Regions from separate parts of the Paenibacillus sp. FSL R7-0163 genome, predicted to be linked through region 1. Evidence: riboswitches for the same ligand, from Rfam matches in the RefSeq annotation. Region 1 holds a riboswitch; each other region holds the start of a gene.

The links. A riboswitch is a leader RNA that binds a small molecule or an ion and turns the genes downstream of it on or off. The one in region 1 is predicted to bind cyclic di-AMP.
Region 2: another riboswitch for cyclic di-AMP. It lies ahead of NST45_RS10920 (APC family permease); the one in region 1 lies ahead of NST45_RS26920 (3D domain-containing protein).
Region 3: another riboswitch for cyclic di-AMP. It lies ahead of NST45_RS16250 (KamA family radical SAM protein); the one in region 1 lies ahead of NST45_RS26920 (3D domain-containing protein).
Region 4: another riboswitch for cyclic di-AMP. It lies ahead of NST45_RS01455 (alpha/beta hydrolase); the one in region 1 lies ahead of NST45_RS26920 (3D domain-containing protein).

What each region holds. Positions count from the first base shown of each region.
Region 1 covers NZ_CP150224.1:6,125,676-6,129,891, reverse strand. Annotated here, with positions in the region: gene NST45_RS26930 (HD domain-containing protein) at 1-65, shown strand, start outside; gene NST45_RS26925 (TatD family hydrolase) at 117-887, shown strand; cyclic di-AMP (ydaO/yuaA leader) riboswitch at 1,086-1,315, shown strand; gene NST45_RS26920 (3D domain-containing protein) at 1,601-2,767, shown strand; gene rnmV (ribonuclease M5) at 2,944-3,495, shown strand; gene rsmA (16S rRNA (adenine(1518)-N(6)/adenine(1519)-N(6))-dimethyltransferase RsmA) at 3,492-4,216, shown strand, end outside.
Region 2 covers NZ_CP150224.1:2,456,047-2,460,262, forward strand. Annotated here, with positions in the region: gene NST45_RS10910 (DsbA family protein) at 19-771, shown strand; gene NST45_RS10915 (disulfide oxidoreductase) at 768-1,232, shown strand; cyclic di-AMP (ydaO/yuaA leader) riboswitch at 1,427-1,586, shown strand; gene NST45_RS10920 (APC family permease) at 1,711-3,528, shown strand; gene NST45_RS10925 (iron-hydroxamate ABC transporter substrate-binding protein) at 3,732-4,216, shown strand, end outside.
Region 3 covers NZ_CP150224.1:3,630,995-3,635,210, forward strand. Annotated here, with positions in the region: gene NST45_RS16245 (AraC family transcriptional regulator) at 1-1,416, shown strand, start outside; cyclic di-AMP (ydaO/yuaA leader) riboswitch at 1,465-1,606, shown strand; gene NST45_RS16250 (KamA family radical SAM protein) at 1,747-2,913, shown strand; gene NST45_RS16255 (YafY family protein) at 3,056-3,967, shown strand; gene NST45_RS16260 (DinB family protein) at 4,051-4,216, shown strand, end outside.
Region 4 covers NZ_CP150224.1:331,671-335,886, forward strand. Annotated here, with positions in the region: gene NST45_RS01440 (alpha-glucuronidase family glycosyl hydrolase) at 1-43, shown strand, start outside; gene NST45_RS01445 (Nif3-like dinuclear metal center hexameric protein) at 104-862, shown strand; gene NST45_RS01450 (hypothetical protein) at 947-1,120, shown strand; cyclic di-AMP (ydaO/yuaA leader) riboswitch at 1,440-1,626, shown strand; gene NST45_RS01455 (alpha/beta hydrolase) at 1,732-2,541, shown strand; gene NST45_RS01460 (exosporium glycoprotein BclB-related protein) at 3,871-4,216, opposite strand, start outside.

The DNA of each region.
Region 1 (4,216 bases):
AGGATAAGCTGAAAAAAGCCCTTACACGCTTGCCCTCTTCTGTAGCAGAGATTTTTGCAAAATAATACAAATATTTATGGAACTATTGATAAAAACAACAAGGAGTGAGCTTTAAAATGTATCTGTTCGACACACATACACATCTAGATGCGCCTCAATTCGACGAGGATCGCGAGGAAGTTATTGCTCGTGCAGTAGAGGCCGGAGTTAGCAAGATGATCAATATTGGATTTAATCGGGAAACGATCCCTTCAACGATGAAGCTGGCTGAATCTTATGATTATATTTATGCAGCGGTGGGCTGGCATCCACAGGATGCGATTGATATGAAAGAGGGGGACCTCGATTGGATCGCCTCTCTTTGCAGCCATGAAAAAGTGGTGGCCATCGGAGAGATTGGATTGGATTATTATTGGGATACCTCTCCCAAGGATGTGCAGCAGGAGGTCTTCCGCAAACAAATCGGACTAGCCCGTGAACTAAAAATGCCAATCTGTATACATGACCGTGATGCTCATGAAGATGTTGTACGGATTTTACGGGAGGAAAAAGCAAATGAAATTGGTGGCGTGATGCATTCGTTCTCAGGCAGCTGGGAAACAGCAAAAATGTGTCTAGACCTTGGATTTCATTTGTCATTTGGAGGACCGATAACGTTCAAAAATGCCAGAGTGCCTAAAGAGGTGCTTGCACAGACGCCATTGGACCGATTATTGATCGAAACAGACGCTCCATATTTGACTCCACACCCCTTCCGTGGCAAGCGAAATGAGAGTGCTCATGTGAAGTTAGTAGCAGAGGCTGCGGCTGAAATTAAAGGGTTAACATGGGAAGAATTGGCTAAAATTACGTATGCGAACGCACTGGAACGATTTGGGATTGTCTGAAAACAGGAGTAAAACGGGTGAAAAATAGAGAATAGCCGATATATTAAACTTTTTTAATATAAAAACGGCTGATTATTACAATATTTTAACCATATATTTGCTTAAACGTGGTTGAATCGTCCTTTACAACATGCATCAAAACAGGATATCATCTTTTCAGTGATGTGAGCTGTTGTTATTGTGACAGCCATTGATTCATGGATCGTCTCGCTGAGTCTCCGTATGGAGAACGGGGGAACCAATATTGAACTGCCGCATGCCTGTATCTTGAATACGACTAGGAATTGCCGCAGAACAATATTTGATTTCTTCACGTGGTCTTTGGGGTGAATTTAAGGGCAACCGCCGTGAGCGGGTGACCTGAAATAGGGCGTCTCTCTTTCGTCCGAACCCGACAGCTAACCCCGTAAGCGCAAGTAAGAGAGGCAACCTCGTGCACAAACATTCCCGCGTATTCTGACATCGGAGAAGCCACGAAAGAGTCCTCAAGAGAACTCTTTTTAGGCTTCTTTATTTTTGAATAAACTGAATGTTGCCCGCATACTGTTATATAACAGGTGTGGGAGTAGCTGTGCCGAGCAGGCGATCCATGAGCAGGAGACGCTAAGTTAATACGTGCGTATCCTGTGACAATCTCAAATAGTTTCGTCAAAGAAATTCAGTCCTCATGATATACAAATTGACGACGAGGCTATGTAAGGAGGATGGAGAGAATGGGCTTATTCCAACCAGAGGTATCCCATGATTCGCAGTCATCCAGCAGGTCTTTCGCATTACGGTGGGAGCAAGTAAATACTCGCGTACTTTTACTTGCAGGTGTGATTTCAATCGCAATCGCGCTGTTAATTCTGCTGTACGTACACGGTCAAAGTAACAAACAATTTGTTTTAGTAATAGACGGGCAAACACAGACACTTGAAACGCGAGAAGCACTTCTTGGTGATGTGTTGGAGAAAGAGCAAATTTCGCTGCAGCCGCATGATGAATTATCTTTAGGTCTGAGTGATGAAATAAAAGACGGTGACCGTGTCGTTATCAATCGTGCGCAGAAATTTAGCCTTACTGCGGACGGAGCAACAAAAACGTTATATACGACCGAAGACACTATCGGTCAGGCGATTGACAAACTGGGTATCAACCTAGAAGGCTATGATAAGATTTTTCCTTCGTTAGACACCACCATCTCTGCTGACATGGAGATTAAGATCGTTCGTATCAACAAGCAAACGGTACAGCGAACAACTAACTTACCTTTCCGTGTTATTAAGACAGCAGATCCCTCCCTTACTGTGGGAACAGTTAGAGTGGCACAGGCAGGCAAACCAGGCGTCATGGTTCAGCATATTGAAAAGATCTATCAAGACGGAGAACTGGCCTCTATGCGCATGATCGGCAAGGAAGTACAAACGGTAACAAAAGATAAGATCATTGCCGTTGGTACTAAAGCACTTCCTAAGCCTACTGTAGTTGCTAAAGCTACAACAACTTCCAAATCAAGCACTACCTCCAAAACGACTAAAGTTAGCGCTAAGACTAAGAACGTCACAAGCAAGGCTGGCGTAGACTTTGAGTACAAGAAGATGATTAAGAACGTCTCCATGACAGCTTATTCGTCAGAAGAGCCAGGAATAGGTACTAAAACTGCCTCCGGAACACGCGTAACGGAAGGTCGTACAATTGCAGTAGATCCGAATGTAATTCCTATTGGCTGGTGGGTTTATATCGATGGGCTTGGATTCCGCCGTGCAGAGGATACGGGCGGTGCCATTAAAGGCAATAAAGTGGATGTCTATTATGATTCCCTGAGCCATGCTCGTAATTTCGGCCGTAAATCACGTACCGTATATGTGATTGGACCTGTGAAACCAGAGCTTAACTAGAACTGAAGCTTTTGCAAAAAATCCTTTGATAAGCTATAGTGATGATAACCGTTAAGGAACGCTGGATGATCATTTCGTTGATCGCAGAGCAACCGCTCATCACTTATACATTCTTTAACCAAAAGAAGAGGAGCGAATCCTCTTCTTTTTGCTTTTTTTGGAAGGAGTCAAGAAATATGATTAAGGAATTAATCGTCGTTGAAGGCAAAAGCGATACCGTAGCCATTAAGCGTGCTGTGGAAGCAGATACGATTGAGACAGGCGGCTCTGCTGTAAACCGGACTGTAATTGCGAAGATTGCGCTAGCTATGGAACGCAGAGGGGTTATTATTCTTACGGACCCGGACCATGCTGGGGAGCGAATTCGTAAAATCGTTTCAGCGAAGGTGCCGGGCTGCAAGCATGCTTTTATTCCGGAGAAGGACGCAACTCGAAAAGGGGATATCGGTGTAGAGAATGCATCGCCAGAGGCGATTCGTCATGCGCTGCGTAACGTACATACCTCTTTTGAAGGAGCACCTGCTTTGATTGGTATTGATGACCTTATGGCCGCTGGAATGCTTGTACACCCTCGGGCTGCTGAAAGACGTATGGCGCTTGGTAATTTGCTTGGAATCGGATATTGTAACGGCAAACAGCTGTACAAGCGGCTGGCGATGTTTGGGATTACGCGGGAGGAATTTGCCGGGGCTCTCGCCCAAATTGATCAGGGAGGCATTACTTCATGAGTGGTAGAGAGGAAATTTCGACTCCAAAACGGACCAAAGAGATTATTCAACGTTATGGATTCAAGTTCAAGAAAAGCCTGGGACAGAATTTTTTGATTGATCAAAATATTTTGGACAAGATTGTAGACGCTGCTGGACTAGATAGCGATTCTGGGGCGCTGGAGATCGGGCCGGGAATTGGAGCGCTGACGGAGCGTCTGGCACTAACAGCCGGTGCTGTAACTGCCGTAGAGATAGACCGTAGACTGATTCCAATATTAAAAGACGTACTTTCCCCTTATCCCCATGTTAAGGTTCGTAACGATGATGTCCTCAATGTGAACTTGCAGGAAATGTTCAAGGAAGATTTCACCACTGTGAACAAGGTCAGTGTGGTTGCTAACCTGCCTTATTATGTGACTACTCCGATTCTGATGAAGCTGCTTGAAGAGAAGCTTCCCCTTGATAACATCGTTGTAATGATTCAGAAGGAGGTTGCGGAGCGTATGGCTGCATCTCCAGGTGGAAAGGAATACGGAAGTCTTAGCATTGCCGTGCAGTACTACAGCGAGCCTGAGCTCGTCTGTATCGTGCCGCGTACGGTATTCATCCCTCAACCTAATGTGGAGTCTGCTGTTATCCGTCTGAAGGTTAGAGAGCATCCTCCGGTAAAGGTGGAGAGTGAGAAGCATTTCTTTGAAGTGGTTCACGCTTCTTTCACACAGCGCCGCAAGACGATTGC
Region 2 (4,216 bases), 3.2 Mb from region 1:
GACAGAAAGGAATTCTCCTTGAGTAAACCTAAAAAAAGTCCAAATGTTCCCCAGTTGAGCAAACAAGAGAAACGACGGGTAGAACAGGAGCAACAGAAGCAGAAAACGAGAATTTTAGTTATTAGTTCAATAGCTGTAGTAGTTATCATTTTTGTTGGATTGTTTATGTTAGCTTCGAAAGATGCAGCAAAGAATGTCTCTACAGGAGAACCGGTAGAATTCAATTACAGTGAGCTACCTAGGATTGGTAATGAGGATGCACCTGTTAAGCTTGTTGAATTTGGCGATTTCAAATGTCCAGCTTGTTCCCAGTTTGCTGGCTCCATGAAACCGAAAATTGTTCAAGATTTTGTCAACGAGGGAAAAGCAGCTCTTTACTTTGTAAATATGGCTTTCGTTGGTCCTGACTCTGAGACAGCTTCACTAGCTGCATTGTCTGTATACCATCAGAATAAGGATGAATTCTGGAAGTTCTATGATGCTGTATATGCGCAGCAAGGGGATGAGAGCGACGAATGGGCCACTGAGGATTTCTTGATAAGCCTTGCTGAAAAAGAGAAATTAGCGATCGATTACGATCTGTTGCGTAAAGACATCCAAGAGAAAACTTATGCAGATGAGCTGAAGAAAGACATTCAGTTGGCAACTGACGCAGGCGTGACAACTACGCCTTCGCTCTACATTAATGGGGTGAAAACGGCTGAACCTTTCGATATTGAAGCGATTACATCTGAAATTAACACCGCCGCAAAAGCAGTGGAGGCAAAGTGACAAAATTCCTATCTTTTTGCAAGCGTAACTGCCTCTATCTGGCCTGGTTTGTCTCTTTGGTTGCTGTAGCTGGTAGCTTGTATTTAAGTGAAGTCTTGAAATATGAACCTTGTAAGCTTTGCTGGTTTCAGCGGATTTTTATGTATCCGCAGTTATTTTTGTTGGGAATTGCCACTTTCCGTGGAGATAAGCGCATCATTCCTTATGTGCTTCCATTAAGTTTGATTGGTGGCAGTATCTCAATCTATCATTATGCGGAACAGAAGATTCCAGCGTTAAGTAAAGTTCTACCTTGTACAATTGGTGTTCCTTGTAATAAAGATTACTTGAACTACTTCGGATTTATTACGATTCCTTTGTTAGCTTTAATCGCTTTTGCTCTAATTAGTCTCCTTCTTTGGTATGGACGTAAGGAAGAAGAAATGATTGAAGTAGATGCAGAGGAGAGCTTAGGATTTTAGTTTTCGCTTTGGAAGTTACAAAAAAGCTGAAAAGGTATTAAAATCACGGGCTAGAGGGATAATTGAAGATAATGAAAGAGAGCATCCAATAAGACGCTATATTTGAGCTTATTGGATGTTTTTTCATTCTTTTTTCATTTTTTTCAACGCTTTACTGTAGGCACTTTGTAGACTAATATTAGACCTTGTGAGAAGTTGAATATGCGCTGAATTTTCTTAGGAAAAACGGGGGAACCAAACTTGGCATTCATGCCAATGGGGTGAATCGGAACCGGGTCGAACAGACCTGTACCGTAGGGCTATAACCACAGCCCGAATCCGCCAGCTAACCTCGTAAGCAAGGTGGGAAAATGACCATGCATAAGCATGCGGATCATTTCCGTATGCTTATTTTTGTGTCTGCATTTATGAAATCCACCGATGAAAACAGCGCACGGAAATTCCGTTTCAGCTCCCAAAGAAAGGAACTGTATCCACCATGGTAAGCAAGGTAAAACGACTATTGATCGGACGTCCGATGAAGTCGAATGAACTCGATCATGAAAAGTTATCCAAGGTTAAAGCACTGGCTGTCCTGTCTTCTGATGCGCTCTCGTCTGTAGCCTACGGAACGGAACAAATACTGATTGTACTGGTGGCTGCCGGGTTTACTGCCATCTGGTATTCCCTGCCAATTGCATTAGCCGTATTGGGCCTGCTGGCCATCCTGATTTTATCCTATCGGCAGACGATTTTTGCTTATCCGCAAGGAGGCGGAGCTTATATCGTAGCCAAGAGCAATCTTGGTATTCCGACAGGGCTGCTCGCTGGGGGTTCATTATTGGTGGATTACATTCTTACCGTAGCGGTTAGTGCCTCGGCAGGGACGGATGCGATCACATCGGCTTTTCCAAGTCTTCATAATCATACTGTTCTCATCGCTGTATCTGTTATCGTTCTATTAACAATCATTAATCTTCGCGGAGTGACTGAATCGGCTTCGTTCATCGCAATTCCAGTGTATTTGTTTGTGGTTTCGATTGTTGTTCTGATTATCTCCGGTATCGTTAAATATGCAATGGGTGGCGCGCATGCGAATGTTCCTGAAATAGGCAGCGCCGTATCTAATGTAAGTTTGTTTCTACTATTAAAAGCGTTTAGCTCTGGTTGTTCAGCCCTAACGGGGGTTGAGGCCGTATCTAATGCGATCCCAAACTTTAAAGCACCGGCTGAGAAGAATGCAGCCAAGACGCTAATGATCATGGGACTTATCCTTGGCTTTATGTTTACCGGAATCACTGTGCTGGCGTATTGGTATGGTATTGTGCCAGATGAAAAGGCTACGGTTGTCTCTCAGATCGCTGAATCGACCTTTGGCCGTGGCGGATTGTACTTTTTCATTCAAGGGATTACAGCAGTGATTTTGTTCTTGGCAGCTAATACAGCATATTCAGCGTTTCCGCTGCTTGCCTTTATGTTTGCAAAAGATAAATATCTGCCACACGCATTTATGGTCCGTGGTGACCGCCTGGGCTTCTCAAACGGCATTATTTTTCTAGGAGTTATGTCTATCATACTTGTGGCTGCATTCCATGGGAATACGGAAGGTTTGATTCCACTTTATGCGGTAGGCGTGTTCATTCCTTTTACCTTATCCCAACTGGGGATGATGGTGCATTGGATCAAAACAAGACCTGCTGGATGGGTGAAAAGATTTGTTGTAAATACCATCGGTATGCTGACTACATTGACGATTACGCTTATATTTATTATTACTAAATTCTCAAGCGTATGGATGGCATTCATTTTCTTACCTGCTGTAATGTTCGTGTTCCACCGTATTCATAAGCACTATTTGAACACTGCGGATCAACTGCGTATATGTCCGGCTACTGATAAACCTATAATTAAAGGAAGTACTGTAGTTGTTCCTGTTGCAGGGGTTACACGTGCTGTATTACATTCCATCAGCTATGCGAAGTCTCTAACAGATAATGTTGTTGCTGTGTATGTAGGCTTTGATGAAGAAGACATTCATAAGATGGAGCAACGGTGGGAGGAATGGAATCCAGGCGTACGCCTGATTGTACTTCGCTCCAGATATCGTAGTATCATTCGTCCGTTAGTGAAGTTTATCGATACGGTTGAGTGGAAGACAGCTGCGACGGATCACATCACGATTCTGATTCCACAGTTTATTACCAAACATTGGTGGCAAGCCGTGCTTCATAATCAGACCAGCTTTTTAATCCGCTCGTATCTAATGAATCAAAAGGACGTTGTAGTAGCGACTGTCCCTTATCATTTAAATAAATAAGTAGAAGATTAAAGATGAGGTTATATCCGGAACGTTCGGAATATAACCTCTTTTGTATTTTATATGAAGGAAATTGTTGCAAATCCACAGAATTTGAAATTTATATGTTGACACAGAGAATGAGAATCAATATCATTTAAAAGTGAAGCAGAGGTAAAGGTCACCTTTGAATATCAAAGCAGTTACATATAGGAGGGTTTTTAATGTTTTGGCTTAACAGAAAAAGATCAGGAAGCATGAAAGTGACAATGAGCGGACTAATAGTGATGACGCTATTACTTTCCGCTTGTGGTAATAATAATGCTGAAAGTTCATCAAATGCAGGAACAGCGCCTACAACAGCTCCTACAGCAGAATCTACAGAGGCACCTGCTGCTCCTAAGACATTAACAGATGCAATGGGCCATGAAGTAACGATTCCGGCTAATCCACAGCGCGTCCTGGGTTCATATTTGGAAGACTCATTGGTAACTCTGGGTGTGACTCCAGTAGCTCAATGGTCAGTTACAAATGGCGTTCAGGATTATCTGGCCACTGAATTGAAGGATGTTCCTACAATTAGTTACGATCTTCCGTTAGAGGCTGTAACCAGCTTTGCTCCGGATCTTATTATCATCCCATCGGAGTCTTCTGTTCAGAACGGGATTTACGATCAGTTGAATAAGATTGCACCCACTTATGTAATTGG
Region 3 (4,216 bases), 2.5 Mb from region 1:
TATTATTACCTCATCACCTTTACAGCAATTTATACAACCAAGCATCCTAAACGATATTCTGGAGAGCTGCTTTCCGGCAGACGGGAGTTAATTGTGCACCCGTTCACCAAGGTAATCCGACTAGTCGAAGAGCTGCTCATGAACAGGAATAATACCGATGATGTACAACAATTCAAGCGACAATTAAAATTCCAAGAATTGCTGCTGCTACTTTTTGAGCATAATTACCCTTCCAAACACCTGCCAAGTCCTACGGAATCCGTAGAAAAGACCATAACATTCATTCAGGAGCATTATACAGAGAGTATCACCGTGAAGCAGTTGGCTGAACGGGCGGGGATATCGATCTGGCAGTATACACCGATCTTTCAACAGCTTACGGGTAAAAAGCCGCTTGAATACCTGACGGATCTGCGTATTAATCATTCCAAACGATTCCTGCAGGAATCGACTGAACCACTGCGGGAAATCGCCAGACTGGTCGGCTTCTCGGATGAATACTATTTCAGCCGCCGCTTTCGGCAAAAAACAGGAGTTACACCCGGACAATATGCACATCAGCAAGGTCGTAAGCTTACCGTCAAGGATTGGACGGGTCATGAGGTGGAAATTCCTGAACGAGCGAAACGTATTGTCTATCATGGCGAGACACTTGGCGACCTTCTCGCGTTAGGTGTAAAGCCTATCGGTGGAGATGAAGCATTCGCCCGGAACAGCGTCTATAAACATCGACTTAAGAAGCTCGCCAACGTCGGGTTTCCACTGGACCCGCAGTTGACCGCTTCCCTAAACCCAGATTTGATCATTTTGGCAAATAGTGATGAAAGAGCCTACAGAGCAGTTTCTGGTATCGCTCCGACACTCACCTTTGATTCATTTGCGCCTCTCGACAACCGAATGCGGACATTAGGCAGTTGGCTAGGTAAACAGCGCGAAGCGGAAGCATGGCTGGAGTCATTCACAATCAAAAACGCAGCCATGTGGCAGCAGCTTTACTCGACAACTCTCCAAGTTGGAGAAACCGCCTCTGCTTTGGTCTATGATCATGGAGATCATCTATATGCTATGGGAATGTCCGGATTCTCCACTGCGCTTTATGCCCCATGTGGTTTACAACCGACCGAAGAGATTCAGGCCATATTGGACGAAGAGTTAGGGTTCGCCGAAGTGGATCCAACACGACTGCCTGCCTACGCCGGAGATCATATCTTCATGTTCATTCCGGAACGCAAAGACTCGCGAGCTGCAATGGAACGACTACTAGACAGTTCACTTTGGAACAGTCTCCCGGCAGTACGTCAGGGACATGTTTATCTGCTCGACGGAAGCAAATGGAACTCCAGTGATGCGTTAACCCGGGAGAAGCTGCTAACGTTGTTGCCTAAACTACTCGGCGGAAGTAGCGCTAGCAATTGAAGGTGAATCTAGGATTCTCTTTTGACTTTTCAAAACTTCATAGGGTATACTTTATCTACGCTTAATTTCCAACTTTTACAGTTGAAAAGCGGGGGAACCAGTTAATTGGGGCGAATCATTGAGCATTAGAATGTAGGGTACCATCTTACCCGAGTCCGTCAGCTAACCTCGTCAGCAGTGGATGGGTCTGCTTTTCATGTTATTTACATAACCAGAGACCCTTGCTAAGGGTCTCTTTTTGTGCTTTTTTTGGACCCTGCTGGCAGTAGATTGGCCTTTGACACTAAGGCTCCCTCATTTCTCACACTACGAGACAAAGGAGAGATGTACGTGCAAAAGGTAAAGTACTTCACGGATATTAACAAAATAGCTATGTTGTCTGAGCTGGAAAAAGAGAATCTGAAAGAAATTACAGAAAAATTTGTTTTTCGTGTAAATGACTACTATCTGTCTTTGATTAACTGGGATGATCCAGAAGATCCCATCCGTAAGCTGGTTATTCCTAACGAAGGTGAACTGCTGGAGTATGGGCGCTGGGACGCCTCCGATGAGGACACGAATTATGTGGTACCTGGTTGTCAGCACAAGTATAGAACCACTGCACTACTGATTGTATCCGAGGTCTGCGGGGCTTATTGCCGCTACTGTTTCCGTAAGCGTCTGTTTCGAAATGACGTGAAAGAGGCGATGGCTGATGTCTCTCCGGGCTTGGAGTATATCGCAAAGAATCCGGAGATTAACAACGTACTTCTTACGGGCGGGGACAGTTTAATTCTCTCCACACCGAAGCTAAGATCCATTATTGAAAATCTAAGAAGCATTGAGCATGTTAAAATCATTAGACTAGGTTCGAAGATACCCGTATTTAATCCGATGCGGATCTCTGAAGACGAAGAGCTGCTGGAGCTGATTCGTACTTACTCTACCGAAGACAAACGAATCTATGTTATGGCGCACATCAATCATCCTCGTGAAATCACACCTGAAGCCAAAAAAGCATTTAAAGCTCTCCACAACGCAGGGGCAATTGTCGTAAATCAGACTCCCATCCTCAAAGGCATCAACGATGATCCCATTATTTTAGGGGAACTACTGGACCGACTTTCATGGGCTGGCGTTACACCCTACTACTTCTTTGTGAACCGGCCCGTTGCCGGAAACCGGGATTTCGTATTACCGCTCGAGCAAGTCTATCAAATTGTAGAAGAAGCCAAAGCTAGAACCTCAGGACTTGGCAAAAGAGTACGCTTATCCATGAGCCACACCTCAGGAAAAATAGAAATTCTCGCCATTGATAACGGGAAAGCCTATCTCAAATACCATCAATCCAGAGATCAGGAATACGGAAAATTCATGATTCTAGATTGTCCAAAGGACGCCGAATGGTTCGATGACCTGCCTGGGAATGAGCAATATTGGACCCCACCTGTGAAAAAAAACGATGCTATTATTTCTGTTAATCATTTATCAGAGCCTGCGGATTTAATCTGTAAATAAATTAATCGGCTCTGTCAGACTCTGTCATAGGATATTTCTTCATCACCAACAACAAAACTCCTCCCTCCCAAAATTAGCCCGAAAAAATCTATGATATAATCACGCTGTAACACGAAATGAACTAATGGGTGGGAATGCACACATGAAATTGGAACGATTGATTTCTATGATCTACAAGCTATTGAACCACGAAGTTTTATCTGCCTCCAAGCTGGCTGAAGAGTTTCAGGTTTCCCAGCGAACAATCTATAGGGATATCGATGTGATTTGTGCCGCTGGCATCCCGGTCGTAACGTATCAGGGTACTAAAGGTGGATATGGCATTATGGACGGATATAAAATGGATAAAAGCCTGCTCCGTTCGTATGATGTCACTTCTCTGATTACTGTACTTAACAGTCTCTCTTCCGTGTTTGAAGATGAGCATACGCAAGGAACCATTGAACGGCTGCAAACGATAGGAACGGAGCCACAGACTTCTAGTCTCGCGGTGGATCTTGAAACCCGGCGTACGGATCCTGACGCACTTCCTCTTTTACGTGCGGCTATAGCGGAACGAAATGTTGTCCGTTTTGATTACATCAGTGTAAAAAATGAACGTACAACCCGTGAAATGGAACCAGTAAAGCTTCATTTTAAATATAGCAACTGGTACATCTATGGTTATTGCCGGGCTCGGCAGGACTATCGAGAGTTCCGACTTTCCCGGATGCTGAATTTGTTCCTGACGCAGGATACCTTTCATTCGCAACATGAGGTACCCAAAGAGGCTGGCTGTTCAAACAGGGCAGATCAGGTGGAGGAAATAGTGATCCGGGTAGGCCCTGAGGCTTTGGCAGAAGCTTTGGATCAGTTTCATCAAGTCGACAAGGAATTTCATTCCGATAAAAGCATGACGATGCGAATTCCTGTGTATAAGCCATTGGAAGCACGTTGGCTTTGGTCCATTCTGCTGAGTTTTGGCAGCGGCGCCGAAGTCCTCGAACCCCCTGCATTGCGAGGTATTTTAAAAGAGCAGCTTCAAAACACACTCAAACTTTATGAAGAAGTATGACAGTCTGATGTCATACTTCTTCTTTTATATTAACTACAGTAACAAAAAACAAATCCATGACCATTCAAAAGGAGAATGTACGAATGACAAATTATCCAGTAGAAATGTTTAAATACCACACATGGGCAAACCAAACTATCCTGGGGAGAATCAAGGAACTCCCGCCTTCTGTGCTAAGTCAAGAAGTGAACAGCCCATTTCCCACCATCGCTCATGCCCTTAGCCATATCTATGCGGTTGATACGATGT
Region 4 (4,216 bases), 1.1 Mb from region 1:
CAAGAGCGGAATTGAGGATCTTAAAGGCAGAAAGATTTATTAGATTTCGAATCGAGGGATGATGATAGTGAGCCTCACGATTAGAGCGATTTTGGAAGATTTAATGGGAACTGTGGAACAGGTAGAAGGGACTGTGGATATTCTGAACCCAGGGGAACCGGAAACTGAAGTCACAGGGATTATTACGGCCTTCTCTGCCACACAAAATGTTGTGGAGCAAGCAATAGCGTTAGGAGCCAATTTGCTGATCACGCATGAAGGTGTATTTTATAGCCATCATGCGGCGAGCGAGTGGTTAGAAGGTGATCCGGTTTATCATGCGAAAAAAAGTCTGATCGAACATTCCCAAATTGCTATTTTTCGTTATCATGATTATTGGCATCGGCAAAAGCCGGATGGAATTATGGTGGGTTTACTGCGAGAACTAGATTGGTCCGCATACGTGGAAGAGCAGCAAGCAGCTGCTACGATTCTCACTATTCCTGCTATGACTGTACTGGAAGCTGCTCAATATATTAAAAGTAAGCTAGGGATCTCTTATGTACGCGCTGCCGGTGACCTGTCTCTTTCCTGCAAACGCGTAGGGATATTAGTAGGTTACAGAGGAGGCGGGACGATGGCTATTCCGCTTTTTAATGATCACAATCTTGATTTAATTATTGCTGGTGAGGGACCAGAGTGGGAGACTCCGGAATATGTGCGGGATGCAGGGCACCAAGGCAGATCTAAAGCGCTCATCATGTTAGGTCATGCGGAGAGTGAAGCGCCGGGAATGAAATATTTAGCTGAAATCTTAGCAGACAAATATCCCATGCTTCCTACCCGGTTCATTGCTGAACAACCCATCTATCAGATGGTTTAATCTGGGGAAATTAAGAGTACGGAATAAATAAACATATTATGGAGAAAATGAAGGGAAACAGGTCACTGAGAAAGGAGTGTTTCAATGGAAATTCCTTTGGAGGCTGATGAAGTATTAAGTCGGATCAAAAAGCTGCAAAGCGACGGAAGCTCGATCAGTAAAAAACAAGTAAAGCAAAGCGACCCAGAGCTTATGAGAAGTGCGCTGTTCTTTTTTCCAAGCTGGGAGCATGCATTGAAAAACGCCGATCTTTTGTAGCCATAGTATTGTAAAAGGGAGCTAAGTGGACAGGGAATATCTCTGATTCTGCTTAGCTTTTTTCATATCTCCAGTGAAAAGGATGGCCTTTATATAGAAAGTACTGGTGTTTTAACCTCCGTTTGGCTTGGTTCAGAGCCATTTTCTTAAATAAAACGAGTAAACAAGAGCAAAAGAAAGAGAAAATGAAGAGTATGCTCAATATGAAATGAAAAGCATTGCTTTCAACATTATTTTGACCAGAGCCCTCCTTTACAAGCAAACCTTACAAGAGTATGATTCATCTCAGAACTGACAATTATCTTAAATTTACAATTACATAAGCAATCCGCTTAATTTCCGTTTCTGGAAAGCGGGGGAACCAACAACTGGCAGCCGATGTGAGAGTCGGCACTGGTTATGGGGTGAATCCTGTTCCGGGTGCATAACATGCATCCCTGCAGGTAGGGCAACTCTCACTGCCCGAATCCGACAGCTAACCTCGTAAGCGTATGGAGAGAGGATGAATGGCGTGTTTAGTGATGAATAGCCACAGAGAATCCCTCTGTGGTTTTTTGCTGCGTTTTTAAGCAGATATAGTCGTAGAATTTATTATGAAAGAGGTGTTACCTTTGCCTATCGCTAAACTGAACGGAACTTCGCTCTATTATGAAATCAATGGAACTGGCACTCCGGTTGTGTTTATCCATGGACATGGATTAACACACAGTATGTTCAAACCACAGCTGGAGTATTTTTCCGATAAATATAAAGTGATTTTGTGCGATTTACGGGGGAATGGTAAGTCTGGTAAACTGCTGGAGGCCCCACATGAGATTATTGAGACGCAATGTCTGGATCTGATTATGCTGTTGAATGACCTAGGTATTCGTGAAGCAGTTTTTGTAGGAATCGCCTATGGTGGCTTAGTCGTTCAGCATATTGCCAAACAATATCCTGAGCGTGTAAAAGCAATTGTGGTCGCAGACAGCTTCTGTAGGACTCACGGATCAACAATTGTAGGGAAAATACAAACTATGGCAGCATATTGCAGTTTGCTAATGTATTATCTCCCAAGCGAGCTGGTGTTGCCTTCGATTCGGATGATGTACCGAGAGCGCTGGAGTCTGGCCTACAATGAGATTAGAAGAGGGTTGCTGGACAAACGTCCCCGGGAGCTATATCGGCAAAGACTGGCTACAAGCCATGTTGATTACACCAGATGCTTAAAGGCTTTTAAACGTCCTGCTTTATGTATTGTAGGGGACTTTAATGAATTTGGAGTGAATTGTATGAAGGAAATGGTGTCCCAGCTGCCACATGCGCAGTTGGCGATTATTCCGAACGCATTAGATCCAAGTAATCTGTGCCAGCCGGAGCAATTCAATGCGATTCTTCAACGTTTCTTGGAGAAGCAGCAGGGCAGTCAGCAGATTAGCTGATCTATAGGGAGACCTTTACAAGCGAAGCGTTTAAGTGGAAAAGGGCGTCCCATAGCCAGGGAGCATGAGCTGGCTATGGGACGTCTTTCTGGGTAGAACTTTAGGGAAATTCTCCCTAAAGTGAAGGTGATTATGGCTTCTAGCACGTGAATTAGGGAAATTCTACCTAAAGTGATAGAGAGCATGGCTCCTAGAACGTGGATTAGGGAAAACTTCCCTAAAATGAAGGGGATTATGGCTCCTAGAACGTGGATTAGGGAAAACCTCCCTAATAATAGGATGTTTTAGCCATAAATGGGTATTTGCATGAATTTTTAGGGATAAATTCCCTAAAAACCTTATTTTAAAGCGATTATCGATGAATATTAGGGAGGATTTCCCTAATATAATGGATATCTAACTAAAGGCTGGCTCATCAGTAGTGAAATCTACGAATGAGCCAGCCTTTGGTATTTTACTAACCGGTGGATGTTGAACATTTACAAGCATATTGTACCTAGAACGCCACTTAATGTCCCTACCCTACCACAGCATCAAATATAGTTCACCCGATGTGGGAAAGAACAGTAGTCTCTAAGTAGTGAAGGTAAGAGTATAGAAGGGGCGTAGTAAGCGTCTCACCCGACATGGGAAAGAACAGTAGACCCTAAGTAGTGAAGGTAAGTGTATGGAAGGGGCGTAGTAAGCAGCGCATCAGACGTGGGAGAGTACGTTAGACCCTAAGTAGTGAAGGTAATTGTATAGAGGAGGGCGTAGTAAGCAGCTCATCCGACGTGGGAGAGAATGGTAGACCTAAGCAGCGCATCCGACGTGGGAGAGTACGGTAGACCTAAGTGAAGGTAAGTGTATAGAGGGAGGCATAGTAAGCAGCTCATCCGACGTGGGAAAGAAACAGTAGATTCTAAGTAGTGATGGTAAGTGTATAGAAGGAGGTGTAGTAAGCAGCGTATCTGCAGCTCCTGATCGAGACCAAAGGAAAGGAAGGTTTCGGTAATAGGGATTCAGCCTCCGGACATGAGTAGGAGAGAAGAAGAGCGGGGAGTGACATTGCAGACTATCGGACTCAAGCGCTCTTATTTGCAACAGTTTCCTATTTTTGAGTTGCTATTGGACCCCATAGGCGTTATTTGTACAAAATAGACGCTATTGAGCACCATTTCTGCCCAATACCGCCTCTCAGGTCCGATGATCTCTCTAAACAGGGATAAATTAACGAATAGCGGCAGTTGAGTCCGAAAGATCAAGTAAGTGTACCGTATATTACCAAAAAAGCATCTATCACTCCTTAGAAGGAATGGCAGATGCCTTTTTTTGAATTTGTTTTAATGATTATACAATCGTAAAGCCAGCACTTGCATAACCAGTGACTGTATTTACAAGGGTGAGGCCTGTAGCAGTGGCTGAGAATACCATAAGCAGACGTGTCTGTGGTGTTACAGCAAAATTGATATCATTTGTAATTCCATTGACAAAAGTTCCTAGATTAATAGTACCTGTGATAGGTGGGAGCGCTACTAATGCCCCTGGAATAGCAGTAAATGTGTTATTTGGTGTGGCCGATTGGTACAACTGTGCTGTTACATTTATTGTAGTACCAAGCAGCGATAAAGCTATGGTATTACTGAAATAAGCAGCAAGGGATGTTATCACTCCTGCACGAGGAGTCGAGAATGCA